DNA from 2 places in the Bacillus sp. 11B20 genome. Region 2 is predicted to be linked to the other one. Evidence: riboswitches for the same ligand, from Rfam matches in the RefSeq annotation. Region 2 holds a riboswitch; the other holds the start of a gene.
What was found. Region 2 has a riboswitch for glycine ahead of gcvT (glycine cleavage system aminomethyltransferase GcvT). Riboswitches for the same ligand answer to the same signal wherever they lie in the genome.
Positions count from the first base shown of each region.

Region 1: linked by a shared signal. The riboswitch ahead of ACN6NB_RS18915 (amino acid permease) and the one ahead of gcvT (glycine cleavage system aminomethyltransferase GcvT) in region 2 are both predicted to bind glycine.

Region 1 covers NZ_JBLZWZ010000009.1:905,288-921,386, reverse strand. The annotation lists gene ACN6NB_RS18930 (shikimate dehydrogenase) at 1-98, opposite strand, end outside; gene ACN6NB_RS18925 (MFS transporter) at 117-1,298, opposite strand; gene ACN6NB_RS18920 (LacI family DNA-binding transcriptional regulator) at 1,747-2,763, opposite strand; glycine riboswitch at 3,028-3,107, shown strand; gene ACN6NB_RS18915 (amino acid permease) at 3,271-4,617, shown strand; gene ACN6NB_RS18910 (DUF3169 family protein) at 4,665-5,345, opposite strand; gene ACN6NB_RS18905 (helix-turn-helix transcriptional regulator) at 5,342-5,548, opposite strand; gene ACN6NB_RS18900 (NUDIX hydrolase) at 5,720-6,343, shown strand; gene ACN6NB_RS18895 (DUF4188 domain-containing protein) at 6,355-6,837, opposite strand; gene ACN6NB_RS18890 (PadR family transcriptional regulator) at 6,842-7,393, opposite strand; gene ACN6NB_RS18885 (hypothetical protein) at 7,548-8,441, shown strand; gene ACN6NB_RS18880 (hypothetical protein) at 8,652-9,605, shown strand; gene ACN6NB_RS18875 (beta-glucoside-specific PTS transporter subunit IIABC) at 9,947-11,806, shown strand; gene ACN6NB_RS18870 (glycoside hydrolase family 1 protein) at 11,811-13,277, shown strand; gene ACN6NB_RS18865 (PRD domain-containing protein) at 13,308-14,156, shown strand; gene ACN6NB_RS18860 (response regulator aspartate phosphatase) at 14,249-15,427, opposite strand; gene ACN6NB_RS18855 (ABC transporter ATP-binding protein) at 16,083-16,099, opposite strand, start outside.
Region 2 covers NZ_JBLZWZ010000008.1:343,900-359,998, reverse strand. The annotation lists gene sinR (transcriptional regulator SinR) at 1-237, opposite strand, end outside; gene ACN6NB_RS11120 (anti-repressor SinI family protein) at 271-435, opposite strand; gene ACN6NB_RS11115 (YqhG family protein) at 618-1,415, opposite strand; gene ACN6NB_RS11110 (DEAD/DEAH box helicase) at 1,430-3,100, opposite strand; glycine riboswitch at 3,349-3,455, shown strand; glycine riboswitch at 3,459-3,552, shown strand; gene gcvT (glycine cleavage system aminomethyltransferase GcvT) at 3,652-4,749, shown strand; gene gcvPA (aminomethyl-transferring glycine dehydrogenase subunit GcvPA) at 4,766-6,112, shown strand; gene gcvPB (aminomethyl-transferring glycine dehydrogenase subunit GcvPB) at 6,105-7,565, shown strand; gene ACN6NB_RS11090 (rhodanese-like domain-containing protein) at 7,610-7,990, opposite strand; gene ACN6NB_RS11085 (lipoate--protein ligase family protein) at 8,210-9,046, shown strand; gene mntR (transcriptional regulator MntR) at 9,132-9,566, shown strand; gene ACN6NB_RS11075 (patatin-like phospholipase family protein) at 9,671-10,546, shown strand; gene ACN6NB_RS11070 (SA1362 family protein) at 10,543-10,938, opposite strand; gene ACN6NB_RS11065 (DUF1385 domain-containing protein) at 10,977-11,933, opposite strand; gene ACN6NB_RS11060 (YqhR family membrane protein) at 12,157-12,684, shown strand; gene aroQ (type II 3-dehydroquinate dehydratase) at 12,793-13,236, shown strand; gene ACN6NB_RS11050 (M24 family metallopeptidase) at 13,233-14,294, shown strand; gene efp (elongation factor P) at 14,320-14,877, shown strand; gene ACN6NB_RS11040 (YqhV family protein) at 15,206-15,487, shown strand; gene spoIIIAA (stage III sporulation protein AA) at 15,554-16,099, shown strand, end outside.

The sequences.
Region 1 (16,099 bases), on a different contig from region 2:
TTATGCATACGTGGTGAAAGGCTGTGTCCGATTGGTGTAGCAAGAAGACCGACTAATTTTGTTTTTCCATCAATATTTCGTTCATGTATGTTTGTCATGATTGACATCTCCTTTAGTTATCTAAATAATTTTTTCATGCGTCCAAGAACAAAGACCGCTAGTAATACGCTAATAACCGCAATGATCATATCGAAGAATAACGTCATTTTAATATCGTACGTGCTGACCAACCCACTTGTAATGAGCGGCACGAGAATAAACGCTGAGCTTGCCGCAATGTTGACATAGGATGAAGCCGTTGCTTTGTTTGTCGGGAACAATTTCATCATGATACTCATCGCAAGCTGGAAGATCCCTGCTGTAAATAGACCTAAGAAGAAGGTGCTGACAATGACAATGCTGTACGTTTCGATTTGGAAAAGTGAAAGCATTGCAAGGAACGCCCCAATTGGATAAATGATTGCCACCATAATTGGTGAAATGAATTTATCTAAGACGATCGAAAGCAAGAGAACAGATACGAGTGCACCAATACTAAAATAAGATAGAAGCTGTGTGGCTTGTCCTGTGCCAAGTCCGATTAATTTTAACCCGAGCTGCGGAAGCCATGTCTGCCATACGACAAACAATGCAGTCGACGTGAATCCCATAAGAACAACGGCTAAGCCTTCACCAAGCATTTTTGGTTCTTCCTTCAGCTGGTCCTGTACTGGAAGAGCATCTTGTGAAGAAACTTGCTTATGGTTCGGGAATGGCATAAAGAGTAAGTAAATTCCTACAAGTAAATAAAGAAGCCCTAGTCCAAAGAACGCCCAGCCCCAGAAGATGTCATGTGCCACTAGGTACGCCAAGATAAATGGAAGAACAGTCGCCCCAATGGATACAGACGCTTTTACTAAAACAGAAGCCGAACTTGCTTTTTTCGGAAATGACTCTGTCAAAGCAGGGTAGGTTCCTGAATCAAGCAGTGAGTTGGCAATACCTGCTGAAATCGCAAAGATAAATGCCAGTGTATAACTCGTTGTCGTTGGAATACCGATTAAGAATAATAAGTAAAGAAAATTTCCTGTAATAATGACAGGCTTACGTCCCCAGCTATCGGCTAACCGACCTGAGAAAAAGAGAGCAATGAGTTTACCAATTCCGATCGCCGATACAAGCAAGCTGATTTTCGGAATATCTACATGGTAGCGCTCAGATAAGCTGTCCATGTTGGAAGCTACAATAATATTGATCATGCCAAGCATGAAGTAGTTTAAATACATGCCAAGTGACGATTTAATATAAGGATTTTTCATGTTCCCACTCCTATATTTGAAACCCCTTTAAGGTCAAATTCTTTGTATACCCTTTGTTATTGTTTCCTTCAAAATGAATAATATGAAGCCCATCACAACACCCCTTATGTGATTGATGAAAAAATAATGAATATTCATCTGTTCTTCAATCAAGTACATCGTTCTACTAAAATTTAAAAAATAATAACAGCCTTGATTAGGAAGTGAAACTTCATGATTTGATCAGAATCATAAAAAATCACTTTTAACTGTTTTTTGATAGAAATAACGATAGGACGAAATAGGTATAACGATATACTAAAAGAAGCAACGAGATAAATATACTCCTGCATTTTAAATGTGTCAAGTTTATGACTTTGTGATTTAAAAAAAGAAAATTGAAACAAAGAAATAGTTGACTTGATCAATAAAAAAAGGAGAATTGCTGTCCACAATTCTCCTTTCCATATCAGGTAGAGGTTTCTCTAATATGAAGTTGAGGCTTTAAAATCAATCTCTGCAGCTCTTCATCCTGATCGTTCATTTTATGATATAAAAGGTTCGCTGCTTTTGCCCCGATGGATCGGGGGAATGAAGAAACAGTGGTGAGCGGCGGATGGTACATCTCCGCTTCAGGAACATTATCGAATCCAACCACATCAATATCTTCACCTGGCTGGATGCCCCGTGCTGACAGTGCTTGCATGACTCCAAATGCAACTAAGTCACTAAAACAAAAAATAGCGGTAGGAGGCTCGGGTTGATCCATCACTTGAGCGAGTGCTTCTTTCCCGCCTTCACGAGTAGGTACGATATCAATAATAAGGGAATCATCAATCGTCAGGTTTTCATCGTCATGAGCTCTTTTGAAACCTTTCATCCGCTCAATCCAAGTCGATGAGGTCTTGATGCCGCCTAAGAAGGCGATACGTCGATGCCCCTTCTGAAGAAGATGATGAATGGCCATCCAAGTGCCTTGTTCATAATCAACACCGACATAATCACATTGCACATCTGATAACTCACGATTTGCAAGTACTTTTGGGGTGCGAATTTGATTTAATTGTTTGACGGTTCGAGCAGAGCTTTTCGAAGCTGGGTTTAAAATAATTCCGCCCACTCGGTGCTCTACCATGGTGGAAATGAGCCGCTCCTGTTTGTCGACACTGTCAAAGGTTGTACCAAGTAAAACGGTATAGCCTAGTGATTCAAGCGTGGTTTGCACGCCGATTAAAAATTCCGAAATAAAGGTGTTAGAAATATCTGTGACAATCACACCAACGATATTTGAGCTTTTTGACCGCATGTTGGCAGCAACGCGGTCATATACGTATCCTAAGTCTTCCATGGATTGCAGTACTTTGTTTCGAGTGGCTTCAGAGATTCTAGGATTGTTTCGAACAACGAGTGATGCCGTTGAAGTCGAGACACCGGCATGCTTGGCGACTTCCTGTAATGTGACACGCTGTTTGTTCATTTTTTTCATTTATCTTCACCAACTTCAATGGATTGCCTAACTTTGTTCATGATCAAGAGGGATTTCTCCATCAGACGAGCCGAACATCTTTTGGTTTATTATACATGAATTAGGGGGGATTGATGAAGTGAAGACATATGGGTATCACCGTAAATCATAAAAGATTACCATTGACAGCATTCTGATTGAGGCGTAAAATATAAAATTATTCAGAAATAGCAACATTTTAATTAAATAACGAAGGCTATGATTGCTGTGGGTCACACTATAGCAGGAGCAGCTTCTGGAGAGACCGCATGTATGTGCGGCGCCGAAGGGTTCACAATCTCAGGCAAAAGGACAGAAGAGTACGAAATATTGTATTTGTGATGCATGGATGATGCCGTGTATTACTTTTCTCTATTTTGCTATTCTTTTATGACCGTGAGATTGGAGCGCATCCAATCTCTTTTTTTATGGACTTTTTAAAGAGTTCATTATTTCAGTATAAGATCGTGTCGTAGGAGGGTGTTAGCATTGGCACAACAAGAATTAAAACGAGATTTATCAAACCGTCATGTGCAATTGATTGCCATTGGCGGAACCATTGGAACAGGGCTGTTTTTAGGCTCTGGAAAAGCCATTCAATTGGCAGGTCCATCAATCATTTTTGCTTATTTAATTGTCGGAATGGCCATCTTTTTTGTCATGAGGGCACTTGGAGAATTGCTTTTATCGAAGGCGGGCTATCAGTCATTAACCGATATTGCAGAGGACTATCTCGGCCCGTGGGCATCTTTTGTGACAGGGTGGACATATTGGTTTTGCTGGATTATGACAGCGATGGCGGATGTCATTGCGGTCGGAGTGTATGTGCAGTATTGGTTTGATATCCCGCAATGGATTCCTGCCATCATTTGTTTGTTGATTTTACTAGGATTGAATCTATTAACGGTGAAGCTTTTCGGAGAAATGGAATTTTGGTTTGCACTCATTAAAGTGATTACGATTCTATTACTGATCGGTGTTGGAATTGTTCTTTTAATCATTGGTTTTCAAACCGATGCCGGACCGGTGACAGTAACGAATTTATGGTCTCATGGCGGGTTATTCCCGAATGGTGTCACAGGCTTCTTGCTGTCATTCCAGATGGTGATTTTTGCGTATGTGGGAGTTGAACTGGTTGGCGTATCCGCAGCAGAAACAGCTAATCCGCAAAAAAACATTCCCTCTGCGATTAATAAGATTCCATTAAGAATTCTATTTTTCTATGTGGGTGCGATCTTTGTTTTACTATGTATCAACCCATGGTCTGAGCTCAGTGCATCAGAAAGTCCTTTTGTGAAAACCTTTGGGCTCATTGGGATACCAGTAGCAGCGGGGCTTATCAATTTTGTTGTGTTGACGTCTGCGGCATCAGCTTGTAATAGCGGCATGTTCTCGACAAGCCGTATTCTGTATAATCTCAGTCATCAAAAGCAGGGGCCAGCTTCCTTTGGACGTTTGAACAAGCACGCTGTCCCGAGTAATGCGCTATTTGTTTCAACGATTGTAGTATCGGTCGGTGCACTTTTAAGCAAGCTGATTCCCGAACAAGCCTTTGGGATTGTTACCACGATCAGTGCCATTTGTTTCATTTGGGTATGGAGTATTATTTTAATTTGTCATTTGAAATATAAAAAAACACGGCCTGAACTGCATGCAGCATCTACCTTTAAAGCACCGTTCACACCTTTTGTGAATATTTGCGTTCTTGCGCTCTTTGCAGCCATTCTCGTGATCATGCTCTTCGCAGATGCAACACGTCCTGCGTTGCTATTGACACCGGTATGGTTTGGTTTCTTATTTTTGATTTATGCACGAAAGAAACGCCGTGCATCGTAACGGACGGAAAAAGCACAGCCTTTTGACAGAGCTGTGCTTTTTATCATTTAACGATTTCTAATCTTCAACACATAATTTGCATTCAAAATGATCAAAACAATCCCAATGACCACGATCGAGAACAGTTGAGAGTGATTGGCTCCAAGCGAATACACAATCAAAATAAACATGGCACTAGTCAATAGAATATTCATCATTTGATACGTGTGAAACAGTCCGCCAAGCATGACATGCTTTTCCCCTTCGTCTGAAATGGCGAGCAGCTTTTTACTATAGTCTTTGTCGGACGGATTTGGTAGATTGCGATTAGGATAGACAAGTTTGAGGACGGATATCGCTGCATAAGAACTAATAATGGTGACGATAAATAAAGCAGCATTGACCAGAATCAACCAGAGTGGCTGCTCGGTGACGATGGTTATACCGATGGCAATAATGGACAAAATCGTACTCACCGTATTGGCTAATGTCGAATCAGTAAAGGTCCGATATTGCTTAGCCTCCAGTTCATCTTCCTCATCTCCAGAGACCGAAAGAGACACTCTTTTTTTCATACGTGAAATCCCTGAAAAACAATAAATAATCAATAAAATTGTCACTCCACTGATGACAAGAGTCGCTTCAAATGCAATATCAATAAGTGTCATCTCAAATTCGGCTGCCAGCAGACAGTAAGCACCGAGAAAGCCAAGGAGAGCACCTAAGAGCATTTTGTATACAGTTTTCATGATAGTTCATCCTCCTCGAATAGAAAAATACGTTCAATGGGTTCCTGAAAAATTCGTGAAAGCTTAACAGCGAGCAAGAGAGACGGCATTAATTCATCACGTTCCATTAAGCTGATGGTTTGACGAGAGACCTTTGCACGTTTCGCAAGCTCAGTTTGGTTTAAACCATCACGCGCACGAAGCTCTTTTAACCGATTTTTCATTCTGTCACCTCAAGTTTTAATTGAAATCTTTCCTTGATTGTAAAGCATTATATTCAATTTGACAAGTAAAGTTGTCAAATTGATAAAAATAATTGTCAGAAAGATCATCTTTATTGAAAAGGTGAACCATGATACGCTAAAGGAAAGAGAAACAGAAAACAGGTGATGGCCGTGTTCATTGATCAATTAAAAAATGACTTACATCAATCACAACCGTTGTTCATTGGAGAAGAGACAGCGTTCAAAGCAGCAGTCCTGATCCCTTTAGTACAAGTAAATGGAGAATGGCATATATTATTTGAGGTACGATCGCTCACCATGAGAAAACAGCCGGGTGATATTAGTTTTCCTGGGGGCAAGCTCGACGGCAGCGAAACAGCACAGGAGGCTGCACTGCGAGAAACACATGAAGAGTTGGGCATTCCGCCAGAATCGGTCGAAATCGTTGGGCAGCTCAGTCCTTATATCGCTTCTCCATCCTTTGTCGTATACCCATATGTCGGTATCATTGATGAGCAAAAAGTGAAACACTCCTATAATCAAGAAGAAGTAGAAGAGACCTTTACCGTGCCTCTATCATGGCTCAGCCAATATGAGCCGTACCTACATCATGTATCCGTTCAGCCAACACCAGGAGAGGACTTCCCTTATGAAAAAATCATGAATGGTGAAAAATACAGCTGGGGGAGCCGTTCGATTGAGGAATGGTTTTATGATTACGAAAACTACACCATATGGGGATTAACAGCCCGCATATTAAAGCATTTTGTGACCGTTGCAAAAAGAAATTCCTAGAGAATCGCTCTCTAGGAATTTGTTGTATTCAGCCGTTCCTGCGCTGTTTGTTTTCCTTTACCAATTGGAATAGGCGCTCTCGCTTGGCTCAATCCGTAGGAAGGCATGTTCACGTAGACGGATTCATACGAGCCGGCTTGAATTTGGTATGTTTCATGATAAATGCCGACCGCATCATTATTTCGTGCCATTTGGTTAAATCTTTTCCAAGCAGCCAAATGCTTCTCCATCTTGGCATAGGCAAGGAGGTCATCTGTTGATTTCCAATATTGAATCATCGCTGTCGTGCGTAATCCAAAGTAATTCTCTGTTCCAAGAAACCCTAGCTCCTCTTGATGGGTATACAGCTCCTTGATCATGCCAGGCATCGCCATGAACACAGGCATCCATTGATGAATGGCCCAGCGTTTGTTGATCCTCATTCCGATAATGAACACCACAATCGAATCAGAATTGTCCGTTGTAAATCTGCCAGCACGTATGTCTTTTTTCATTCATTTACCCTTCCTTCTTCATCGAATGGAATGTCTCCACGCACCAATCAATTCCAGCTTGAGCCACTCTTTTCCCATAATCTAAAGTAAACAGCCAATACTTCGCATCCGCTTCATCTGGGTACAGCTCTTGAATGTTTTGTTCAATCGCAACATATGTCTCATAACGAATACGGAGCTGCCTCTCATAATCCTGTAAAAGCGCTAGTTTTTTCTCAAACGAAAGATATTGACCGAAGAATAATTTTAATAACACCTCATTCCGCTCTGTTGGTAACTGATCGAGCGGCTGCGCCAGCCATTCTCTTAACGTGTCCAGTCCTTTTTCAGTCAAATGATATTCCCGCTTGTCTGAGCGACCAGAGCTAGCAGCAGGTGAAACCTCCGCAAGGCCTTCCTCGACTATTAGCTTTAAAGCTGGATAAATTTGTCCATAACTGATTTTCCAAAAATGATGCAAGCTCCTATCAATTAATTGCTTCACTTCGTACCCTGACTTACAATCTGTCGTTAAAATACCTAAAATCGCATACGTCGTATCATTGTATTTTTTCATATCAGCACACCTATCTAAAAGATATATCATTTAGATATATAATATATGATGGGGAGTGGCAGATACAAGGGGTTGTTGAAAAATAAATTCGATAAAGGAGGTGACTCACTCATATATTGATAGAAAAAATGAAATTCTGTCGGTGGAGGTATGTATGAATAGATCGAAAATCTGGATCGTGGCAATTCTAGCGGTACTAATCATGGGTGCTGTCAGCTGGATAGCATATCAAGCAAATGCAAAAAAGAGTGTATTGAATCAATCTTACGCCTTTGCATATAAGACCAAGAATCATGTGAACTGGTTCAAAGTAACGGAGAAAAAAGGGAAAGTAACAGGTCATCTGAATGAAACCATTTTGGAGGAAAACCCAAAAAGGCATTTTGATCCTAATCTATTTATCAACAAATATAAATTAACCGGCAAAACGATTGAAAACGGTTACGAATTTCAAGTGAAGCAAGGGAAAAAGACGGTCACATATGAAGTTCACCTTGCTGAAAAAGATCTTTCTGTGAGAAAACAAGGTGAAAAACAAAGCATCACATACAAAGCAGTTGATCAAACAAAACTACGTGCTGTTCAAAAGGACATTCATGACCTATATGAAGAACTGATGGAGGACACTGAAAATAGATTTCATGATTATGTAAGAAACTTCATTAAGAAAGTAACAGGCGCTTATGGTTATCTGTATACGGCGGAGGATGGTTCATACCAGCTATTTCTAAAAGTAAAACGAATGTATATGCAGTCTGAATGGGCAGGTTCTTTTCTGATGAGAACGGTCCCAGGAGATGGTGGAGCACCTTATAAAGAAACGAAACATACAGCCGGGGGTGTTTCAGATGGGATAATGTTTGATTTGAGTACTTATCCTGCAATTGAAAAGGGTTTTATTTTAGGGGAAACTGACCGAGACGCAACATCAATTAGATTTCCCTTTAAAATGGCAGGCGGTACAATAGAATTTAAAGCTGTCACGAAAGAGGAATATCAAGAGCAAACGGAAGCATTTAAAAAGCAGGCTGAAGAAAAGAAAAAATAGATCGTATTGGACCAGGTGAATAAGGGTTAATAACATATCTGAATTCTCCATGAAAAAAAGGATATTATTTGCATAGATGTAAGATATAATTACTAAAATAATTATCTAAATTTTCTAGTATCTACTTTTAAGTGAATAAGAATTTAGTTGAATATATGGTAAAATATTGTTGATGTTGATTTCTCAAATTAAATATTAGAGGAGGTACGTATGAGCAAATTGAAAATCTGGGTCGTGTCTATCCTAGCCGTACTCATCTTGGGTGGAGGCGGCTGGACAGCATATCAAGCAATCGCACAAAAAAATTCATTGAATCATTCCTATGCATTTGCGTATAAAACTAAGGATAGACTGAACTGGTTCGAGATATCTGAGAATAAAGGCAAAGTAACAGGTCATTTGAATGAAAGCTATATAGAAGAAATTTGGTGGGACCCTCAATTATATAAAAAACAATATGTCATAACCGGCCATTCAAAAGAAAATGGGTATGAATTTCAAATGAAAAAAGGAAAAGAAACGATCATATACGAAGTTCATTTTTCGGGGAAAAACCTTTCTGTGAAAAAACAAGGCGAGAAGCAAAGCACGATTTATAAAGCAATCAATCAAAAAAAGCTAGGAACGTATCAAAAAAAGATTCAAAATCGACATCAAAATCTAGTTGATTCATCAGAAACTAGATATTATGAAAATATGAGACACTTCAGGGATAAAGTGGCGAAAGTATATGGTTTTCTATATACGGCAGAGGATAAACAACTATTTTTACAAGTGGAAAGCATGCATGTTGAGAATGGATGGGACGGCTCCTTTTTAATAACAACTGTTACTGAAGAAGGTTGTAAGCCCTATAAAGAAATGAAAATAGAGGTCGGGGGCTTTACTGATGGGGCAGGATTTTTCGAAATGAGCTATGATCCTATAATTGAAGATGGTGTCATTATAGGTTCGACTGATCGAGATGCAAAATCAGTAAAGCTGCCAATTAAAAAGACAGACGGTACAGTAGAGTTAAAAGCTTTCACGAGGAAGGAATATAAAAAACTCCCTAAACCATATATCATGACAGGCGATTCAATAGAGTTAAAAGCTGTCACGAAAAAGGAGTATGAAAAACAAGCGAAAGCATTTAAAAAGAGGGCAGAAGAAAAGAAAAAATAGATGAATTTAAACCAGATGAGTGAATCAACTTATCTGGTTTTTTGTGGAGAAAAATATTGTTGATTGATGATAGAAGGAACAAAAGAGTAGAAGGTTTCCTATAAGTGAATAGAGAAAAGTATTTTAGGTATATAGACCCTAATAATTTTTAGAAAAATAAATGTTGACGCTTTCATATAATGCGTATATACTAAAAACAAATCCAATATGAATAAATTAGACATGTGACTGGTCATGCAGGCAGGATCTAAAAACGATGAATTTTTCTTTTATTTGTCGTTTTAGGTCCTTTTTTTGTTGCCAAAATATAGGTCTCGTGTATGAGAAAAGGGGGAGAAAAAATGAATTACACACAAGTTGCCAAAGACGTTTTACAGCATGTAGGTGGCAAAGAAAACATTGCGCACCTTGAGCATTGTTCAACAAGACTTCGCTTCACACTCATTGATCAGAAAAAAGCAGATGTACCAGCACTGGAAAAAACACCGGGTGTCATAGCTGTCAGAATGACAGGACAATGCCAAGTAGTCATTGGGAATGACGTCATTGAAGTGTATCAAAAGGTAACAAATTTAATAGGCAGCAGCTCATCAAGCCAAGACGTGCCATCCAATCAGCCAAAAGAAAAAAGAAAAGCAGGCACAGTTCTGTTAGATTTCATTGTCGGTGTCTTTCAGCCGCTTGTACCAGCTATCGCAGGCGGAGGAATTTTAAAATCATTTCTTCTCCTTTTCTCTTTATTAGGCTGGATGGATGCAAAGGGACAAACCTATCAAATACTGAACATGGTAGGTGACGCACCACTTTACTTTCTGCCTTTACTAGTTGCTGTAACGACGGCGAATAAACTAAAAGTAAACCCACTGGTCGCACTATCAGCAGTCGGTGCGCTTCTTCTGCCGAACATGACGGCGATGCTTACAGAAGGTGCACAATTACTGTCATTCGATGTGAAAAATATAGCTTATGCGTATCAAGTGTTTCCGGCAATCCTTTCTGTATTGCTTTACGCGCAAATGGAAAAATTCTTTACACGGTTTTCACCAAAACCAATTCGGATTTTCTTCGTTCCGATGATGTCATTGGTCATTACTGTACCAGTTACGCTACTTCTGTTAGGACCGATTGGTTTTACAGCGGGGCAAGGTTTTTCATCTATTATTCTTTCGATGTTTAATACGGTAGGCTGGGTAGCTGTCGCCATTTTAGCAGCGGTCCTCCCATTCATGGTGGCATCAGGCATGCATAAAGCAATGGTTCCTTATGCAGTCACAACGATGGGAACCCTTGGGAAAGAAGCACTTTATTTGCCGGCATCACTTGCGCATAATATTGCGGAAAGTGGAGCGTGTTTCGCTGTGGCACTTCGAACAAAAGACAAGGTACTTAGATCAACAGCCATTTCGGCAGGGATATCAGCCTTTTTTGGCATCACAGAGCCAGCGTTGTATGGTGTGACACTGCAAAATAAGCGAGTTCTAGGAAGTGTCATGATTGGTTCGTTTGTTGGCGGAATTTTCATTGGATTAGTTGGTATACAAGCCTTTGTGCTTGTTGGCCCTGGTTTAGCAAGCATGTCGATGTTTATATCAGATGAGCTACCGCGAAATCTGATGTTTGCTATCATTGGAGCGGTCATTTCGTTTATTGTCGCCTTTATCGCTGCTTTTGTATTAGGTAAAGATCGAACAGTAGAAGAAAAGACAAAGGACCAAGCTGGGTTTGCTGAAAAAATTGGAGCAGGCGAAACATTCAAGAGCCCTGTGATTGGCCAAATGATCTCTCTATCTGAAGTGAAAGATGATATTTTCTCTTCAAAGGTCATGGGAGAAGGAATTGCCATTGTACCTTCAAAAGGAGCACTTTATGCACCTGTAGATGGAGAGGTAACCTTGCTGTTCGAAACAAACCATGCACTTGGTATGAAAACGGACCATGGAGTTGAAGTATTATTCCACATCGGCATTGACACCGTTCAGTTGGAAGGGCAGTATTTCCATCCAAAAGTACAGGCTGGAGATCGTGTTCAAGCGGGTGATTTATTGATTGAATTTGATCTAGAAAAAATCATGGAAGCAGGATATGATCCAGTAACACTTGCTGTAGTCACAAATACAGATCAATATGATATTAAGGTACAGCCATTACAAGAGGTCAATCGTCAAGATACATTGATGGTTGTTACACAATTAGGAGGCTAATCATATGACAAAAATCAAAGGTTTTCCAAAAGGATTTTTATGGGGCGGCGCCATTGCTGCTAACCAGGCAGAAGGCGCCTGGAATATAGATGGAAAGGGGCCGTCTGTTGCAGATATTGCAATGTACCGTTCCAACTTGAGTGTAGAAGATTATGAAGGCCATCTTGCAGTTACCACTGAAAATATAGATCGTGCGATGAAAGATCCAGACGATAAAAAATACCCAAAACGCAGAGGTGTCGATTTCTATCATCACTATAAAGAGGATTTGGCTCTCTTTGCTGAAATGGGATTTCAAACACTTCGAATTTCTATTGCATGGAGTCGTATCTTCCCTACTGGAGAAGAAGCGGAACCGAATGAAAAAGGGCTGCAATTTTACGATCGTGTATTTGCAGAAATGAAAAAACACAACATAGAACCGATCGTGACTCTCTCTCATTATGAAATGCCTTTAGCCCTTAGTGTGAAATATAACGGCTGGGTTGAAAGAAAAGTAATTGACCTCTTTGTGAAATTCGCCAATGTTTGTTTCGAACGTTATAAAGATGATGTGAAATATTGGCTTACCTTTAATGAAATTGATAGTATTCACCGCCACTCTTTCATTACAGCGGGAATTATTCCTGATCGCTGCCCAGAAGGAAAAGTAGAAGAGACGGTGTACCAAGCACTTCATCATCAATTTGTCGCATCTGCTCTCGTAACAGCAGATTGCCATCGTATCATCCCAGGCAGTCAGGTAGGATGTATGCTGACAAAATTGACAACGTATCCGCATACGTGCCACCCGAATGATGTAGAACAAGCTTTGAAACAAAACTTAGAAAACTATTTCTATGCAGATGTTCAGGTGTTTGGCGAGTATCCGCCACTGATCAAGCGTATGCTTGAGAGAAAAGATATTCATATTCATATGGAAGCAGATGATCTTACCATTTTAAAAGAAAACACAGTAGATTTTATCTCATTTAGCTACTATATGTCTTTAACGGAATCAGCCCAAGAAGGATTAGAAGAGACAGAAGGGAATACCATTCGTGGAGTCAAAAACCCTTATCTTCCTTCAACTGATTGGGGCTGGCAAATTGATCCGGTTGGTCTGAAAATTTCTTTGATCGAATTGTATGATCGCTATCAAAAACCTCTTATCATTGTCGAGAACGGCATGGGTGCAAAGGATGTAGTTGAAAGTGATGGCTCAATCCATGACGACTATCGTATTAACTATTTCAAAGAGCATTTCCGTCAGATGAGAGAAGCTATTGAAGAAGGCGTCGATCTCTTTGGATATACGAGCTGGGGCTCGATTGATATTATTAGTGCAGGTACATCACAAATGTCAAAACGTTACGGCTTCATTCACGTAGATCAAGATGATGACGGGAACGGGACATTAAAACGATCTCGAAAAGACTCATTTTATTGGTACCAAAAAGTCATTGAGACAAATGGTGAATCGCTTGATTGAACACCACAATCATGAAAACAGGTGATGACGATGTTTAAAATCAAAAAAGTTTTAAACTCGAGCGTGGTCCTGGCTGAAGATCAGAACCAACAGGAGATGGTTTTGTTCGGCCGAGGAATTGGCTATGGCCAGAAACCAGGTCAAATGATAGAAGAGAAAAAAGCGGACCAAGTCTTTATGTCAGTCGATAACATGAGAGCAAAAGAATTTCTTCAATTGTTAGATTCAATGGCTCAGGAGTTTATCGATTTAACTCAGCAAATCGTCCAATATGCAGAAAAACGTTTAAACTCAACTTTAAATTCAGGTGTTTATTTTACCTTAATGGATCATTTGAATTTTGCAGTGGAACGTCATAAAAAGAATATTAATATTACGAATCGTGTGTATTGGGAAATCAAAAATTACTATACAGAAGAATTTGAAGTAGGGAACTACGCACTTGAGTTAGTCAATGACACATTGGGCATACAATTACCAAAAGAAGAAGCTGCCAATATCGCCTTTCACTTGATTAATGCATTAGGTGAAGAGTCCGAGTCCAAAGATGGTATGAAATACGCCAAGATGATCGGAAGTATTGTTAATCTTGTGCGCTATACGTTGAATATGAAAATGGATCAAGAGAATATTCATTACAGTCGGTTCATTACACATGTGAAATTCTTTGTAGAGAGATTTTATGCTGATAAATTATTATCAGATCAGGAAAATGAGTTATTTGAACAAATTGCACATTTATATCCTCAAGCGATGGATGTTGCTTTTAAGATCAAAGATTATATTAAACAGGTGCATAGTATCATCATTCCTAATGATGAGCTTACTTATCTTGCGGTACATATACACCGCCTTATTTCTTATCAGCAACTAAAATAAATGTGGAACCACTTGCCTTGATGAGGCGAGTGGTTCTTTATTTCAAATGTTTATATTAAGTTCCGATAGGTCGTTCTGTTGTACCATTTTCATCATTTAATGAATTGAAAGTCCCTGTTTGTCCTAAAACAACGATGGTCAAAGTGATAATCAATAAACTCATTTTTTTCATTAGAATTCCCCCAGTCAATGATAGGATGTTTCATGCTATCAGCTTCCTTTAAAAAGAGATAGGCTTGATGAATTGCTCCCAGCTCTTCAAAGTGTTTTGCTGCTAACGCACTTAATTCACAGACTCCTTCAGCATCTTTTAATTTTTTAAGAATGCTGATTTCATCGAAACAGGCTTGAGCTTTTTGAGCCATATCTTCAGTGAAATATAGATGGTAAAGCAAATTCATTTTTGCTGTATAGATGGGGCATTTCTCTGATTCATGTTTTTGGTTAACCAATTCGAAGTAATAGAGAGCTTGTGTCCTTTCATCGATAGAGAGTAGCTCCTTCATTAACATGTACATGGAGTGATGGAAGTAACACGATGAGAAATAGTCTTCGTCACTAAGAGCCTTTTCTAGGGCATCGATACATTTTTTTGATTCGCCAGCTTCGGCATACAAAATGCTGATATTATGATAAAGCTGTGATGTTAGAAAATGATCGTTTAGACTGTCTGCGATGTGTAATGCTTTTTTGTAGTAATTTTCTGCCCTTATAAAGTCGCCAATGTCCATATAATTAGCAGCGGCGATGACAAAGGCTGCAGCTAGTCTTCTTTCATATCCTTCATGGCTTTTGAAAATATCAATAGCATTCTGAATGTAGTGTAGAGAAATTAGGCTTTGACGAAGCAGCATATATAAGTTGGCAATTTTCGTATGGAATTCTGCTACTTCTATTTCATCAGGAATGTGTTGTAGTTTTTTCTCGGCAATTTTAAACAGTCCAATGGCTGATGCATAGTCTCTTTTATATGACGCGTAAAGGGCTTTGTATAGGTAAAAATAGTATTCAATTAAGTCGTTTGTTTTAGAGGGGCAATCTGGCTCTAGCTGTTCCTTCAGTTTCGTACCTCTTCGTTCATATAACATGAGCTTATACTTGCCTTCTAGCAATGAGTAATAGGTCAAGACCTCCTGATTCTCTTCCATTTTTTGAAGTAATTCCTTTACTTCTGTATACATTGCTTTTGCACTGTGTACATCATGCTTGCGAATTGCAATTCTCCAATCATTTAAACGATTCCCCACCTGTTCAGCAGAAATGATAGCCATGGAAATTTCACCTCTTTAAGATCCTTTCACCTGTTTCATAAAAAACGATATCACAATTTTTGGTAAAATATAATCGTTTCGGTGAGGCGATTGACAAGGGGTAATAAAAAGGACCTAAGGTCATGTGATGTACGATATTGTAAGGGAGAATGCTTGTTAACACAAATGAATAAAATCTCTTTTTAGAAATCTAAAAAAGGGTTATATACAACGGGTTTTAAGATAATGTACGAAAATACCGCTCATATATTTGATATAAAGAAATTTTAGCTATTTAAGAGGGGAAATGGAAGGTCGATCTAGGAAAGAAAATCAGGTATGATGTTGCTAGATCATGAGATAAGAAACTGATAGATGACGACAAAAGTAAGTATTAAACACAAACTCCGACCTTTAAGAAAGGATGTTGAAATGAAAAAAAGATTTCAAAGCTTAAACAGACAAATCACAGTCATTATCACGACTCTGTTACTTGTTTTAGTGACTCTATATATGTCAAAGAGATACTTTTATAGCAAAGAAATTGAGCTGTTGATAGAATCTTGTCAACAAGCTGGCGGCAAAATCATCTTAGAAACAAATAGTTTGTCTATGGATTACTCGTTTGAGTGCCAGAAAAAGTAGAACAGGCAGTTTCTGCCTGTTTGTACTCAAATTAAAAACCTAAATCTT
Region 2 (16,099 bases):
TTCCCATTCACTATCTAATTGACCATCGTATTCGGTTTCATCTTTTTCGTTTAAAAGTGTATGAACCGAGACGTCCAGAACAGCGGAGACTTTTTCAAGAAATTGAATGGAGGGGTTTGTTTGCAAGTTTCTTTCTATTGAGCTTAAATAAGACTTCGCTACCCCAGCCTTTTCGGCCAGTTCTGATAGTGAGTAGCCTTTTTCATTGCGGTATTGTTTAATACGCTGGCCAATCAATGTCATCACCTTCCTTTCGATATTATAGCACATTCAGAAAGGTTTGATAGAATGACTTCTTACCAGAGGGGGAGACTCAGAGGACTTTTCATTTGATTTGAGGAAATGACGGACTTCTTCAACTGTTAGTCCTGCCTTGCGAGCTTCACGTAATAATTGAACCCATTCACTGTCTAATTTGTTCGTTTTCTTTTCCATACAAATACCCTCCTAAAATACTGAATCATGTATTTCAGGCACTTAACGCATGAAATGGAAAGACATAGGTGGTAAGACCTCATAGTTTGCTTGCGTCATGTTTCCGCCCAATACAAACAGACAAACTTAGCTTTAGACTGATCGAAAATTGTAAGTCACATAAAAGGGGAGGGGACTATGGGTCAACCTCCTCTTTTTTGCTGTAAGTAAAAAAGTCCGCCATTTTCAATCGTAAGACTGATTTTTGGTTCGTATAAAGTTTTGAGTGCTTGCCTTTCTATTTCATATTCTACAGATGTGTCTGAAGTCCCTTCATAAAATTGGTTTAAAAGTTCGGAGTCTTCTTTCCATTTTTGAACGGCTCGCACTGCCCAGTCGTCCGGTTCCTCATGGGCATAACGTTCCATAAGGCTGTAGAGCCGTTTGATTCCGCTTTCTGGCTTAATCATTGTACTCATCGTAAAACAATAATCGGGAATTTGAGACGACAGCTCACGAGCTTCCAGCTTTTCTTGAAATTGTTCAATGACTTCTCCGCGTATAAGATGGAGTCCTAATGATAAAAGCTTATCCTTCTTCCGGTCTGCAAGGTAAGAAATTTTTACATTGAGACCAAGCCATGGCTCAAGTGCGATCTGATTGTTCGTGAGCGGGCTGACTCGTTCATAAAGCCGGATAAAACGGCCCTGTTGTTTGACCGCCTCAAATATTTGAAATAACCGGGGGGAGCCGAAATGGATGAATTCACCACTGACCGTATCACCCGCTTTTTTTTGATCTGTGATGAAAGTCAATTGCCGCGGTTCAGGTACACCGCCAGTTTTTTCAAGCCAGTGCCAATAAAAAGGACGGTTCATAATCAATTTATCCATTTCGATTGTCAGCTGTACGGTCATATGTCCTGCACTTTCTTCTAATATGCTGCATTGATTCGCCTTGAAAAAACGGAGAAGAAAGGTGTGAATGTCATGCTGCTCCATTGATCAACTCTCCTTTATGAGCCCTGCTGTCTCTTTTCTAAAAGTGGTGTTTGTGCTTCAGTTAAATAAGAAGCAAATTGGGTTAATTTCTTTTTCATGTCTCCATCAGATTCATGCTGGAAGAGAATTTGATGCAACTCTGTTTCGACTTCTTCAATATCAATTCTCGTTAAAATATCATCTAAATCGCCTATGACGTTTTCGAACAGCTGAATTTTTTCATATAAAAGCTTTAAAATATGCTCTTCAACTGTTCCGTTTGTTGCCATATTGTAAATGTGGACATCTCGTTCTTGGCCAAGGCGGTGGATACGTCCGATTCTCTGTTCTAAACGCATCGGGTTCCACGGGAGGTCGTAGTTAATGATTTGATTACAAAACTGAAGGTTGATCCCTTCGCCGCCAGCTTCTGTAGCAATTAACACTTGCGCCCGTTCTCTAAATAAATCTTTCATCCAATCTTTTTTACCCCGCTTAAAGCCGCCACGAAATGGCACGGAGCTAATGCCATTTTGCTGTAGAAACCATTGTAAATAAATTTGTGTTGCGCGGTATTCGGTGAAAATAATGACTTTTTCATTTAACTGTTGAATGAGTTTGACCACTTCAAGCGCCTTTGAGTTTTGCTCCACTTGATTGATTTTCTCCATGATTTGCGCTATAGCAGAAGAGCCGAGAATATGCTTTTCTTCTTCCTGCATTTTTTTAATCGTCATATAAACTGCCTCACGGCTTGAACAGCATTCTCGTTCCAAGGTCATAATGGAAAACATATGCTTTGTATAAGACGGATTCTCTTTCAGCTTGCAGATTTCATCATACAATGCTTGTTCTGTCGGAGAAAAATCAATGGAAATCGTTTTGACATGTCGTTTTGTCCACTCGATGCCTGTGTCTTGTCTTCGGTTTCGAATCATCACTTTATTGACGAGCTGTTTTAATCGGTCATGGTCTTCAAGCTGCAAGTCCTTTTTGGCAAAGATATCTTTAAATTGATGTTCATTTCCTAGGTGGCCCGGCTTCAGAAGGGAAACGAGATTAAATATTTCTCCGATCCGGTTTTGAATAGGTGTCGCTGTCAGCAGCAGACAGAACTTCTTATTCAGGTTTCTCACAAATTCATAGTTTTTCGTTTTATTGTTTTTCAGTTTGTGTGCTTCATCGATAATGACCATATCGTAGGCAATCGATAAAATCGTGTCTCGATGCGGCTGTCTTTTGGCTGTGTCAATGGAAGAAACGACAACGTCGCACTGCTCCCACACATAGCTCTTTTTTTGTTCAACAGCATCAATATAAAATTTCGTCCGCAGCTCCTGTACCCACTGAGATACAAGGGAGGCGGGGACGAGAATAAGAATCTTTTTGGCAAGTCCACGAATCATGTATTCTTTGATAATGAGTCCTGCTTCTACGGTTTTCCCTAGGCCCACTTCATCTGCTAGAATGGCTTTCCCATTCATTTCTTCTACGACTCTTCTGGCTACTTCGAGCTGGTGCTGTAAAGGTGTGAATGCAGGCAGGTGCGCAGGAGCTTGCAGTCCCTCGAATGAATCAATGGCTGTGACTTTTTGAACCTGCGTCGCTAATCGATACATATCCCAGTTCGCCCAGGGGCCGTCTGATGAAAGCCGCTGCTGAAATTCATTTGTCCATTCCTGATCAAAAATCGTTTGAATATTCAATGTGGTCGCCTGCCTTTCTAGTAGGATCTGATAAATTGTTCTGTTTTTAAACGCTTCATTTTTTAAGAGGTCTCTAAAAGACTAGATATATGAATAAAAGCGAACGATATCGAAAGGTTATTTTAAAAATGTTAATGATTTTTCTGTTGCTCTCCATCCATTTCTAATGGTAGGATGTTGATAAGTGATCTAGAAAATAAGTCACCCATTTTGATAGTATGTCCAATAAATGTGAAAAATATGAGCGGATGATGGTATGGGGAGAGACTTGGCGGTTATTTTGCACTGGCAGGCGCCGAAGGAGCAAGCTGAATGATTCAGTGAATCTCTCAGGCAAAAGTACTCTTACCGGACGCAACTCTGGAGAGTGTTTGCTGATCGTTTTAGCAAACCACCAAAGGGGAAAACGCACAATGATGTTGTGCTGTAAACTTTCAGGTGCAAGGACAGAGACTTCTTTTTGATAAAAGGGAGCGCTCTGTCCTTTTTTGCTGTGATTTTTTTCTGAAAATTCAGCTTGCATTTGCACTAAAAAAAGGGGGAAACGATTGATGTTGAAACGAACACCGCTTTTTCATGCGTATGAAACGTTTGGCGCAAAAACCATTGACTTCGGGGGCTGGGAATTACCTGTCCAATTTTCTTCCATTAAAGAAGAACATGAAGCTGTTCGAACAAAAGCAGGGCTTTTTGATGTGTCTCACATGGGTGAGGTGGACGTCAAAGGTCAAGATGCCCTTCCTTTTTTACAAAGGTTATTAACCAATGATGTGTCTAAGCTGACAGACGGTAAGGCACTATATACAGCCATGTGTTATGAAGATGGCGGAACGGTAGATGACCTGCTCGTCTACCAAAAAGAAAAGAACCACTATTTACTTGTCATCAACGCATCAAATATCGATAAAGACGTGGATTGGCTTTTGAAGCACCAAGAGAAGGATGACGTATTGATCAAAAATATATCTGATCAAACCGCCTTGCTAGCGCTTCAAGGACCTCTTGCTGCTGACATCATCAAAGAGGTGGCGGATGAAGAGGTGACATCGCTTAAACCTTTTACGTTTTTATCAAAAGCTGAGGTCGCAAATAAAGAAGTGCTCGTTTCTAGAACAGGTTACACAGGGGAAGATGGCTTTGAAATCTACTGCCAGTCAGAAGATGCGGTCCACCTTTGGTCCGCTTTATTAGAAGCGGGGCAGCCAAAAGGATTAATACCGTGCGGACTCGGTGCACGTGATACCTTGAGATTTGAAGCAAGGCTTCCGCTTTATGGCCAGGAGCTGACAAAGGATATTTCTCCATTAGAAGGCGGAATTGGTTTTGCTGTCAAAACGGATAAAGAAGCTGATTTTATCGGAAAAGCAGCACTTAAAAAACAAAAAGAAGAGGGACTGAAGCGAAAGCTTGTCGGCATTGAAATGATTGAAAAAGGGATTCCGCGTACAGATTATCCAGTCTTTTCAGGAGAAAAGCAGGTTGGGTTTGTCACAACGGGCACTCAATCCCCAACATTAAAGAAAAATGTCGGGCTTGCTTTGATCGAAACCTCAGAAGCGGAGCTTGGGGCAGAGGTGGAAGTACAGGTTCGCAAAAAGCGTCTAAAAGCCAAAATCGTCACAACACCATTTTATAAAAGAACCAAATAACGAGGGGGAATAGAGGATGAAGCACAGATATTTGCCGCAAACAGAGCAAGATCAGAAAGAAATGCTGGATGTCATCGGCGTTCAGTCGATTGATGAGCTTTTTTCAGATATCCCAGAGAAGGTGAGATTCAAAGGAGCATACAACATCAAAGAAGCCGCATCTGAAACAGCGCTTGTCAGGGAATTATCCCGGCTAGCTGCAAAGAATAAGGATACAGTTTCCTATGCATCGTTTCTTGGTGCTGGTGTATATGATCATTACCAGCCTGTCATTGTCGATCATGTTATCTCACGCTCTGAATTTTATACAGCGTATACACCTTATCAGCCGGAGATTTCACAAGGTGAATTGCAAGCGATCTTTGAATTTCAAACAATGATTGCTGAGCTGACTGGTATGGATCTAGCCAATTCCTCAATGTATGATGGCGGGACGGCACTAGCAGAAGCGGCAATGCTTGCTGCGGGACACACAAAGAAGAAAAAAGTGGTGGTTTCTGAAACGGTTCACCCTGAATCAAGAGCGGTGCTGAAAACATACGCCAAAGGACAAAACATTGAAGTTGTTGAAGTGCCTGCGAAAAAAGGGCAGACAGATTTAGCTGCACTGGAAAAGGCCGTCTGCGATGATACAGCAGCAGTTCTCGTGCAATATCCAAACTTTTTTGGTGTCGTCGAGCCGTTAAAAGACATTGAACCCATTGCACATAAAGGAAAAAGCCTGTTCATTGTCTCTAGCAATCCCCTCGCACTCGGGCTATTGACGCCGCCTGGTAAACTTGGGGCAGACATTGTCGTTGGTGATGCGCAGCCGTTCGGTATCCCGGCGGCATTTGGCGGACCTCACTGCGGATATTTTGCTGTGACGAAAAAGTTGATGAGAAAAGTGCCAGGTCGTTTAGTCGGGCAGACAGAAGATGAAAATGGTGTTCGTGGATTTGTCCTGACTCTTCAAGCGCGTGAGCAGCACATTCGAAGAGATAAAGCGACGTCAAATATTTGCTCGAACCAAGCATTAAATGCGCTAGCTGCTTCTGTTGCCATGACGGCACTAGGGAAAACAGGCATAAAAGACATCGCCTATCAAAACGTGCAAAAAGCCCATTATGCCAAGACGCAGGCAGAAAAATATGGACTGCAGGCGGATGTAGAAGGGGCTCATTTTAATGAATTTGTGATCAAGTTACAGGAGCCTGTGAAAGAAGCCAATAAACGATTGCTTGAAAAAGGAATCATCGGCGGCTACGACTTAGGGCTAGACTACCCAGAGCTTGAGCAGCACATGCTTGTAGCCGTGACAGAGCTGAGAACAAAAGAAGAAATTGATACGTTTATCAAGGAATTGGGGGATCGCCATGAATAAACAAGATCAGCCGCTTATTTTTGAATTATCTAAAGAAGGAAGAATTGGGTACAGCCTGCCTGATTTAGATGTACCTGAACAGGAGATCCCGTCTTTATTTGATAAGACGTACATCCGTGATGAGGATGCTGAGCTCCCTGAAGTATCTGAGCTTGATATTATGCGTCATTATACAGCATTATCAAGACGCAATCATGGGGTCGATTCTGGATTTTATCCTCTTGGCTCTTGTACGATGAAATATAATCCAAAGATTAATGAAAAGGTTGCACGCCTTGCAGGTTTCTCGCAGGTCCATCCACTACAGGAGGCAGACACTGTACAAGGTGCATTGGAATTACTATACGATCTAGGTGAACATCTTGAAGAAATTACGGGGATGGACGCTGTGACATTACAGCCTGCGGCAGGAGCACATGGCGAGTGGACGGGACTCATGATGATCCGTGCGTACCATGAAGCAAGAGGAGATCATCAGCGTACAAAAGTCATTGTGCCTGATTCTGCTCATGGAACGAACCCGGCATCTGCGACAGTCGCTGGATTTGAAACCATTACTGTCGCATCTGATGAAAACGGGCTTGTTGATTTAGGAGATTTACGCCGCGTTGTTAATGAAGAAACAGCTGCTTTAATGCTTACAAACCCGAATACACTTGGCCTCTTTGAAGAAAACATTTTAGAAATGGCTGAAATCGTTCATGGAGCTGGCGGTAAACTTTATTATGACGGAGCCAACTTGAATGCGGTTTTAAGTAGAGCAAGACCAGGAGATATGGGATTTGATGTTGTCCACTTAAATCTTCATAAAACCTTTACAGGCCCACACGGAGGCGGAGGTCCTGGTTCAGGTCCAGTTGGCGTTAAAAAAGATTTAATTCCGTATTTGCCAAAGCCGGTGCTTGTAAAGAAGGAAGGTCGTTTTTACTTTGAATATGACCGTCCGGAATCAATCGGGCGCGTGAAGCCATTCTATGGCAACTTTGGCATTAACGTCAGAGCCTATGCGTACATCCGCTCTATGGGGCCAGACGGCTTAAAGGCTGTAACCGATAATGCCGTGTTAAATGCGAACTATATGATGCGCCGCTTAAGCGCTCATTATGATTTGCCGTTTGATCGTCACTGTAAGCATGAATTTGTCCTTTCAGGTAAACGTCAGAAAAAATTAGGTGTGCGGACACTGGATATTGCCAAACGATTACTTGATTTCGGCTACCATCCGCCAACGATCTACTTCCCGCTCAATGTAGAGGAATGTATCATGATTGAACCGACCGAAACAGAATCAAAAGAAACACTTGATGCATTCATCGAAGCAATGATTCAAATTGCGAAAGAAGCAGAAGAGAATCCTGAAGTGGTGCAGGAAGCGCCGCATACAACCGTCGTGAAACGTATGGACGAAACAAAGGCCGCTCGGAATCCCGTTCTCGTTTTTGAAAGAAAATAAAGAAAAAAGACTCAGGGGGAATCATGCTCCCAGAGTCTTTTTTGTTAGTTCTTCGTTTTAATGCGGCCGCCCCATTTTTTAAAGCCGCCTTTTAAATTATAAATCTCACGGCAGCCATTTTTACGTAAAGTTTGGGCTGCTTTTCCACTTCTGAAATTATTTTGACAATAGAGATAAACAGGCTTGTCAGGACGTATTTCATTTTTGCGCTGCTTTAGTTGGGAAAGAGGGATATTTCTTGCCCCTAAAATATGTCCGCCTTCAAACTCATTTGGCTCTCTCACATCAATGAGCTGGGCTTTGCGGTAACCTTTAATAAATTCTGCTTCCGTCAGCGTTTTCATAATGCGCTGCTGATAAATGTAGCTGCCGATGGAATAAAGAACAAAAAGTCCACAAAGTGAGAGGACGATATAGTTGAACATTGACAATACAACTCGACTCCTTCTTGAGCATCAGCACAGTAGCCTGTCTGATGGTACGTTTTAGACAAATACTATTATAGTAAAGCATAAGAAACTTGTCATCATAAATGGTAAGAATTATTTTCAATTCCGTTCCTATTTGATAGACTGATGAAGAGAGAAAACCGGTGGTCACCACCATCATCTAACATTGACTACGTAAAAGAGAAGGGATTTTATATGCAAAAAGAGAAATGGTGTTTCATTGATTCAGGAAACCAAGACCCTGCCTTTAACATGGCAATGGACGAAGCCTTGCTTTATTGGCATAGTGAGAAGCTCATTCCGCCTGTTATCCGCTTTTATGGATGGGATCCGGCGACATTATCTGTTGGGTATTTTCAGAACGTTGAAAAAGAAATCAACCTAGAAGCTGTCAAGCGCTATGGTCTTGGATTTGTCCGCAGACCAACCGGAGGACGAGGAGTACTACATGACCAGGAGCTGACCTACAGCGTGATTGTGTCAGAGGAACATCCAGAAATGCCAGCAACGGTGACAGAGGCGTACCGTGTCATTTCAGAAGGCATTTTAGAAGGCTTTAAAGAGCTGGGACTCGATGCGTATTTTGCCATTCCTCGTACAGATAAAGAAAAGGAAAGCTTAAAGAACCCAAGATCTTCTGTATGCTTTGATGCCCCTTCTTGGTACGAGCTTGTTGTAGAAGGCAGAAAGGTAGCGGGCAGTGCTCAGACGAGACAAAAAGGTGTCATCCTCCAGCATGGATCTATTTTAATTGACCTTGATGAGGATAAATTATTCGATTTGTTCCTTTATCCTAACGACCGGGTAAGAGAGCGGATGCAGCGAAGCTTTAAAAACAAAGCGGTTGCCATCAATGAAATCTCAGACCGAACTTGTACGATAGACGATGCGCGTGTTGCGTTTAAAAGAGGATTTGAAAAAGGATTAAATATTGAGCTTGAACCTTATGAGCTGACAGATGAAGAATTAGCGTTTGTCCATCATCTCGCCAAAACGAAATATGCCTCAGATGATTGGAATTACAAGCGTTAAGACGATGGACACTCCTTGTTTTTTAATGAACGATGGTGTAGAATTGGGTTGATTATTAAGTAAAGGTGCATTATGGAGGGGTTTTATGACTACACCTAGTATGGAAGATTACATTGAACAAATTTATATGCTGATAGAAGAAAAAGGATATGCCAGAGTCTCTGATATTGCAGAAGCACTCGCTGTCCATCCCTCCTCTGTAACAAAAATGGTTCAGAAGCTAGATAAAGATGAATACCTCATTTATGAGAAGTATCGTGGTCTAATTTTAACCCCGAAAGGCAAAAAAATTGGAAAACGTCTCGTATACAGACATGAACTGCTGGAGCAATTTTTAAGAATCATTGGTGTAGATGAAGAGAAAATTTATGATGATGTAGAAGGCATTGAACATCATCTCAGCTGGAATAGCATTGACCGCATCGGCGATCTCGTTCAATTTTTTGAAGAAAACGATGAGCGATCTGTTCAGCTGAAAGCGATTCAAAAGAAAAACGAACAAACAAATCAAGAATCTTAATCAAAAAGGACACCCTTAGCATGGGTGTCCTTTTTGATTAAAGTTCTAATTGAAAGCAAATGCTCCTACACTATTATTAGCGTGAAATCAAAGGGGGCTCCTTGATGAAGATAGATGGTGTGTTCTCAGGTGGAGGCATTAAGGGGGCAGCGCTTGCTGGTGCCTATGAAGCGCTTGAAGCGAGAGGATTTCAATTTGTCCGTCTTGCTGGTACAAGTGCTGGAGCAATCATTGCTTCACTCATCGCAGCAGGTTTTACAAGCCAGGAAATTCGGGAGCTTTTAGATGAAATGGATGAGCATCAATTGCTTGATAGAAGATGTCAATTCATCCCGTTCAAAATGCTTAGGTGGGTATCCATTTACTGGCGTCTTGGTCTTTATAAAGGAGACCGGCTGGAAAAATGGCTGACTGATGTGCTAAAACGAAAAGGGGTCACCGTGTTTGGAGACCTCAAAAAAGATTCGCTGAAAATTGTTGCGTCCGATTTAACGAATGGAAAAATCCTCGTACTGCCAGACGACCTTCCTTCATATGGCTTGAATCCAGAGCGGTTTTCCGTGGCGAGGGCCATTCGAATGAGCTGCAGCCTGCCTTATTTTTTCGAACCTGTCAAACTGAAGTCTTCAAAAGGCATTTGTACCATTGTAGATGGAGGAGTGCTTAGCAATTTTCCAATTTGGCTGTTTGCTGAAGAGAAAAAAAGACCGTTCGTCGGTGTCACATTAACGCCAAACGAAAAAGAACGCCCACAACACTCCATCCGCAATGCGTTTGAACTGTTTGGCGCTCTTTTTGAAACGATGCGTGGTGCTCATGACGAAAGACATATCGCCACAAAACACGAACGTCATATTATTTTTATTCCTGTAGAACACGTCATTGCCACTGATTTTCAACTCATGACAGAAAAGAAAAAGGCGCTCGTCGATCTAGGTAGACAGAAGGCCGAGCAATTTTTAAAAAGCTGGACATTTTAAAATAAGGCGCGATTCTTCTTTTTGTTTTTCTTGCCTTCAATCACAGTCAAATGTGTTTGGCTTTTCTTTTTGAGAAGGACGGGCTTAGACTTGTGGTCAGTCGGCACGCTTCGCAAATGAGTGACCCGATTTTTCATCTGGCTTTTCGTTTTTGGTTTAGGCTGCTGGTAGCGACGTTTTGATTGTTTGACTGCTTTGCGATAAAGATTGCCTTCTGTTCCAGTTCTTCGATTCATCAGCCATCTAAATAGGAAAAATAGGGCCGCTCCAATGATCACAACAGACAGCAGCATTGTAAAAAGTCTGCCTGGGTTCGTTGTGAGTAAGTACACAAATCCCAAAACACCTAAAGCGAAAATAATGGTAAAAGCAGGATGTACTCGGCGATTCATAACTGTCCACCTCCGAAGGAATTTACCGGATTTATAAGTTAGATCACTTGATGAGCAGAATCTGACGCTTGTTTTAGAGATGCTTCCTCTAAACGAAGAAGTTCATTAAAACTTGCAATGGCTACCTCGACTTGATCGTCAGAAGGTTCTTTTGTTGTAAGCAATTGCAGCCAAAGGCCAGGATAGCCAAGCACTTTAAGTACAGGCACTTCTCGGAGTTTGTTCGTGAGCTGAAGCACTTCAAATGAAATGCCCAGAACAACCGGAATGAGCGCCAAGCGGTTCAGAACTCTCACCCATAAAGGATCTGTCGGTACGAGTAAATAGACGAACATTCCAACAATGACAGTGAATAAAATAAAGCTGCTGCCGCATCGATAATGCAGACGGGATTGCTTTTGGACATTTTCCACTGTGATGTCAAGGTTCTGTTCATAGCAGTTTATGACTTTATGTTCTGCCCCATGATATTGAAATACTCTTTTAATTAAAGGGGTCATGGAAATAAAGTAAATATAGCCTAATAAAAGGACCAATTTAAAGAATGTTTCCACTGCGATTTGTGCGAAATTCCCTGAAAAGATGGGACGCACAAGCTCTGCTAAAAAGACAGGTACCAGGGTAAAGACAAATTTACTAAAGAGAAGAGAGAGAACTCCGATCACAGCAATGCCGAAAATCATGGATAATTTCGAGCCTTTTTGTTCTTTTTCAAGAGTATGATCTTCAGAAGGATCTAAGTCATATCGCTCACTGGAGAAGTTTAAGTGCTTACTGCCGTTTGCGCTTGCTTCAACAAGTGCAGCAACACCCCTGACAAAGGGGATTTTCTTGAGAAAGGCGGTTCGTTTATTGGAGGTCCGGGGAAGCTTCAAAAACTCAATGGACTGGTCCTTTCGCCGAATCGCTGTCACATAGTTCTTCTTACCTCCGAACATGACACCTTCGACAACTGCCTGCCCTCCATAAGCTGGAGGTTTTGTTTGATTGGACATATTTCATCAACCTGCCTGTTTCCTGTAATTTACATGCATTTCCTTATACCTTTATTGTACAGGAAATGAGGGGAAATCACTAGCGCCCAGGTCGATTATCTACTAGAATTCTATCTACCTCTTTTTAGCCAGTATACCCTGTTTTAAAAATTTTACACTCACGCATGGAAATCCTTTTTTTTCATGACATTTTGGACATACTACTTGCTGGAGGTGTTCACAAATGAAACGTGATGAAAAGAAAAACCAAGAAGAAAAAAATCAGTCCGTGCAAACGACATCACTTGTGGCAAGAGCAGCTGCTACAGGCTTTGTAGGCGGTGTTTTTTGGGGCTTTATCGGGTTTCTGACCTATGTGTTCCATTTTTCAGAGGTGAGTCCTAACATGCTGCTTCAGCCATTTGTGCTCGGAGAGTGGAAAAAGGGAGGACTTGGTACTTTTATAAGTATTATGCTGTTAGGAATTTTATCGATTGGAGCCGCCTTTATTTATTATGGGCTTTTAAAAAGGATCAAAGGCTTTTGGATGGGTCTGGTTTATGGCGGGCTTTTATGGCTGCTCGTTTTTTACGTATTTAATCCCATTTTCCCAGATGTAAAGCAAGTACATGACTTGCAGCAAAGCACCATTGTAACGACATTTTGCCTATATATTTTATATGGCATGTTTGTCGGGTACAGCATTTCGTTTGAATATAATGAATTGACGAGTCAAAAGCTTGCGAGGGCACTCGGGAAAAAGACAGAATAAAGTGTAAATCACCTATTCATATGATAAAATATTTTTGGAAACGAAAGGTTTCTAAGGAAAAAGAAACAGATCTCAATATAGATTGAATTAGGGTGAAGGAGTGGTCATATGCCTCATTTTCTTGTACTGAATGGACCCAATTTAAATAGGCTTGGCAAAAGAGAGCCTGCTGTTTATGGAAGTAAGACGCTGACAGATTTAGAGACAGATTTGTTCCAGTTTGCAGAACGAGCAAACATTCAATTAACGTTCTTTCAATCGAATCACGAAGGGGATTTGATTGATGCGCTCCACGAAGCAGAAGATCAGTACGATGGAGTCGTGTTTAACCCGGGTGCATTTACCCACTACAGCTATGCGCTGAGAGATGCCATTGCAAGTATTTCTTTATCTGTCATTGAAGTACATATCTCAAATGTTCATAAGAGAGAGGAATTCCGCCATCATTCTGTACTTGCTCCAGTATGCCAAGGGCAAATCGTTGGACTTGGCTTAGAAGGGTATAAATTGGCGATTCGTTATTTAGTCAGTGAAGGGGGAGCAGTATCATGAAACTTGAAAAACTAAGAACACTTTTAAGTGAATTAGAGATCGATGGTCTTGTCATTACGAGCAGCTTTAATTTACAGTACATGACCAGCTTTACCGGATCTGCCGGCCTTGCAGTTGTTTCAAAGGACCGGGCAGCTTTTATCACGGACTTCCGCTATACAGAGCAAGCGAAGGATCAAGTCAAAGGTTATGACATCATTGAACATAAAGGAAACATTGTGGAAACGGCTGCCCAAACGGCGAAGGAATTTGGAGTAAAACGCCTTGGGTTTGAACAAAACCATATGACATTTGCCACGTATCAGCAGTACGCAGCCAAAGCAGGTGAGATAGAGCTTGTTCCAGTCTCTGAATCAGTTGAAAAGTTGCGCTTGATTAAGTCTAGTGAAGAGATTAAGATATTAGAGGAAGCTGCGAAGATTGCAGATCACGCCTTTGATCATATTCTCACTTACATCAAGCCGGGCCTGACGGAAATTGCTGTCATGAACGAGCTTGAATTTTTCATGAGAAAAGAAGGTGCTGAAGGATCTTCATTCGATATGATTGTTGCTTCTGGTGTTCGTTCAAGCCTGCCGCACGGAAGAGCGAGTGAAAAGGTAATTGAATCTGGTGATTTAGTGACACTCGATTTCGGTGCTTACTATAAAGGCTATTGTTCTGATATGACAAGAACGATTGCTGTCGGAACACCAAGCGACAAGCTAAAGGAAATTTATCATATCGTATTAGAAGCAGAAAACGCTGGTGTGGATAGAATCAAGCCAGGCTTAACAGGAAAAGAAGCTGATCGCATCACACGAGACATCATTGAAAAGTACGGCTATGGTCAATACTTCGGGCATTCAACCGGGCACGGGCTAGGTATGGAAGTACATGAAGCGCCAGGCCTTTCCTCACGATCAGAGGTCGTTTTAGAAGAGGGAATGGTCGTCACAGTTGAGCCGGGGATTTACTTGCCAGATGTCGGCGGCGTGAGAATTGAGGATGATATTGTCCTGACAGCTGACGGCAATAAACGATTGACCCACTCACCGAAAGAACTTATCATATTATGATGGTGAAATGTAGGAGGATGACAAAATGATTTCAGTAAACGATTTTCGTACTGGCCTGACAATTGAAGTGGACGGCGGTATTTGGCGAGTAGTGGATTTCCAGCACGTAAAACCAGGGAAAGGCGCAGCGTTTGTTCGTTCGAAACTGCGTAACCTGCGTACTGGTGCCATTCAAGAAAAAACATTCCGTGCAGGCGAAAAAGTAGCGAAAGCACAAATCGAAACAAAAACAATGCAATACTTGTATGCTAATGGCGATCAGCATGTCTTCATGGATACAAGTTCTTATGAGCAGCTTGAACTAAGTGAAGCACAAATTAAAGATGAGCTGAAATATTTGCTTGAAAATATGTCTGTTCAAATCGTGATGTACGGTGCTGAAACACTTGGAGTAGAACTTCCAAACACAGTAGAACTAGAAGTAGTAGAAACAGAGCCTGGTATTAAAGGTGACACAACATCAGGCGGTTCAAAACCGGCAAAAACTGAAACTGGTTTAATCGTCAACGTTCCTTTCTTTGTGAACCAAGGAGATAAACTAGTGATTAATACATCAGACGGCTCATACGTTTCAAGAGCGTAATGAACGAAAAAAGGCTGTAAACCTCGTGTTTACAGCCTTTGTCTTCTTTTCAGTGTGATAGAAAACCTTTGCAGTCTAGGAAGGGTGAGCACTGGCGCGGAGCGAATTTGTTATTCGTGAGCACCAGCGCGCAGACCTGACACCGAATGCGAGGGTTTGTCTACACGCTGAGACTGTAAACCTCGTGTTTACAGTCTTTTTTTATTGAAAAATGACTCCTCAAGACTGGCCTTCTCTCAATTCTCTCATTCATCTCTCTTCCTTCCTGAAAAACAAGACTACTTCCAAATGGTCAAGCATATAGTGTAAAAAAAGCTGGAGGTTCTATATGAAACAATTTCTCCCAGGCATACACCCGTCGGTCGCTGCAATGGCAGGCATGAGGTTCTTATCCGCTGCCATTGAACTGACGGCAGCCATCCTCATTTTAATCACAAATGATGTACGGAAAGCGGTGGTCATCAATAGTATATTGGCGATCATCGGGCCACTCATTTTTATTATCACGATGACGATTGGAATCTATCAAATTGCAGGGCAGCTATCCTATGCAAAGCTCGTGTTCATTTTCATTGGTGTCGTGTTTATTCTTGTTGGGATCTATAAGTGAAACGGCTTGGCATAATTAACGGCTCACATCATACATTTTAGAGAAGAAAAAAAGGAGGGGAATTCGTTGCGGAGTTTGTTGGATATTCTCCCGCACTCGATTGGACAAGAACTCAGACTGCTGAAAGAGGCAGAATGGGCGCAAATAGAAGAAATCCGCATTCGCACGGAACGTCCTATTGAACTGATGCAAGGAGGAAAAGCACGTTTTCTTTCTTATCACACAACCTGGGAAGATGCGTCTCAGCTATTAGGCAGGCTGAGCAATTACAGCATGTACACACTTGAGGAAGAGCTAAAACAGGGCTATATCACCATATCTGGCGGACACCGGGTAGGACTTGCAGGAAAAGTGATCGTTGAAAACGGATTTGTCAAAGGGCTAAGAGATATCTCTTCATTTAATATCCGCATTGCAAAAGAAAAAATCGGGATTGCGCTTCCCTTTCTTCCTTATTTATATGAAGAACACTGGCACAATACACTCATCATCGGTCCCCCGCAAACGGGGAAAACCACATTGCTCCGGGATATAGCACGTCTTGCTAGTACAGGCACAAAGACAATTCCTCCTAGAAAAACAGGCATTATTGATGAGCGTTCTGAAATTGCC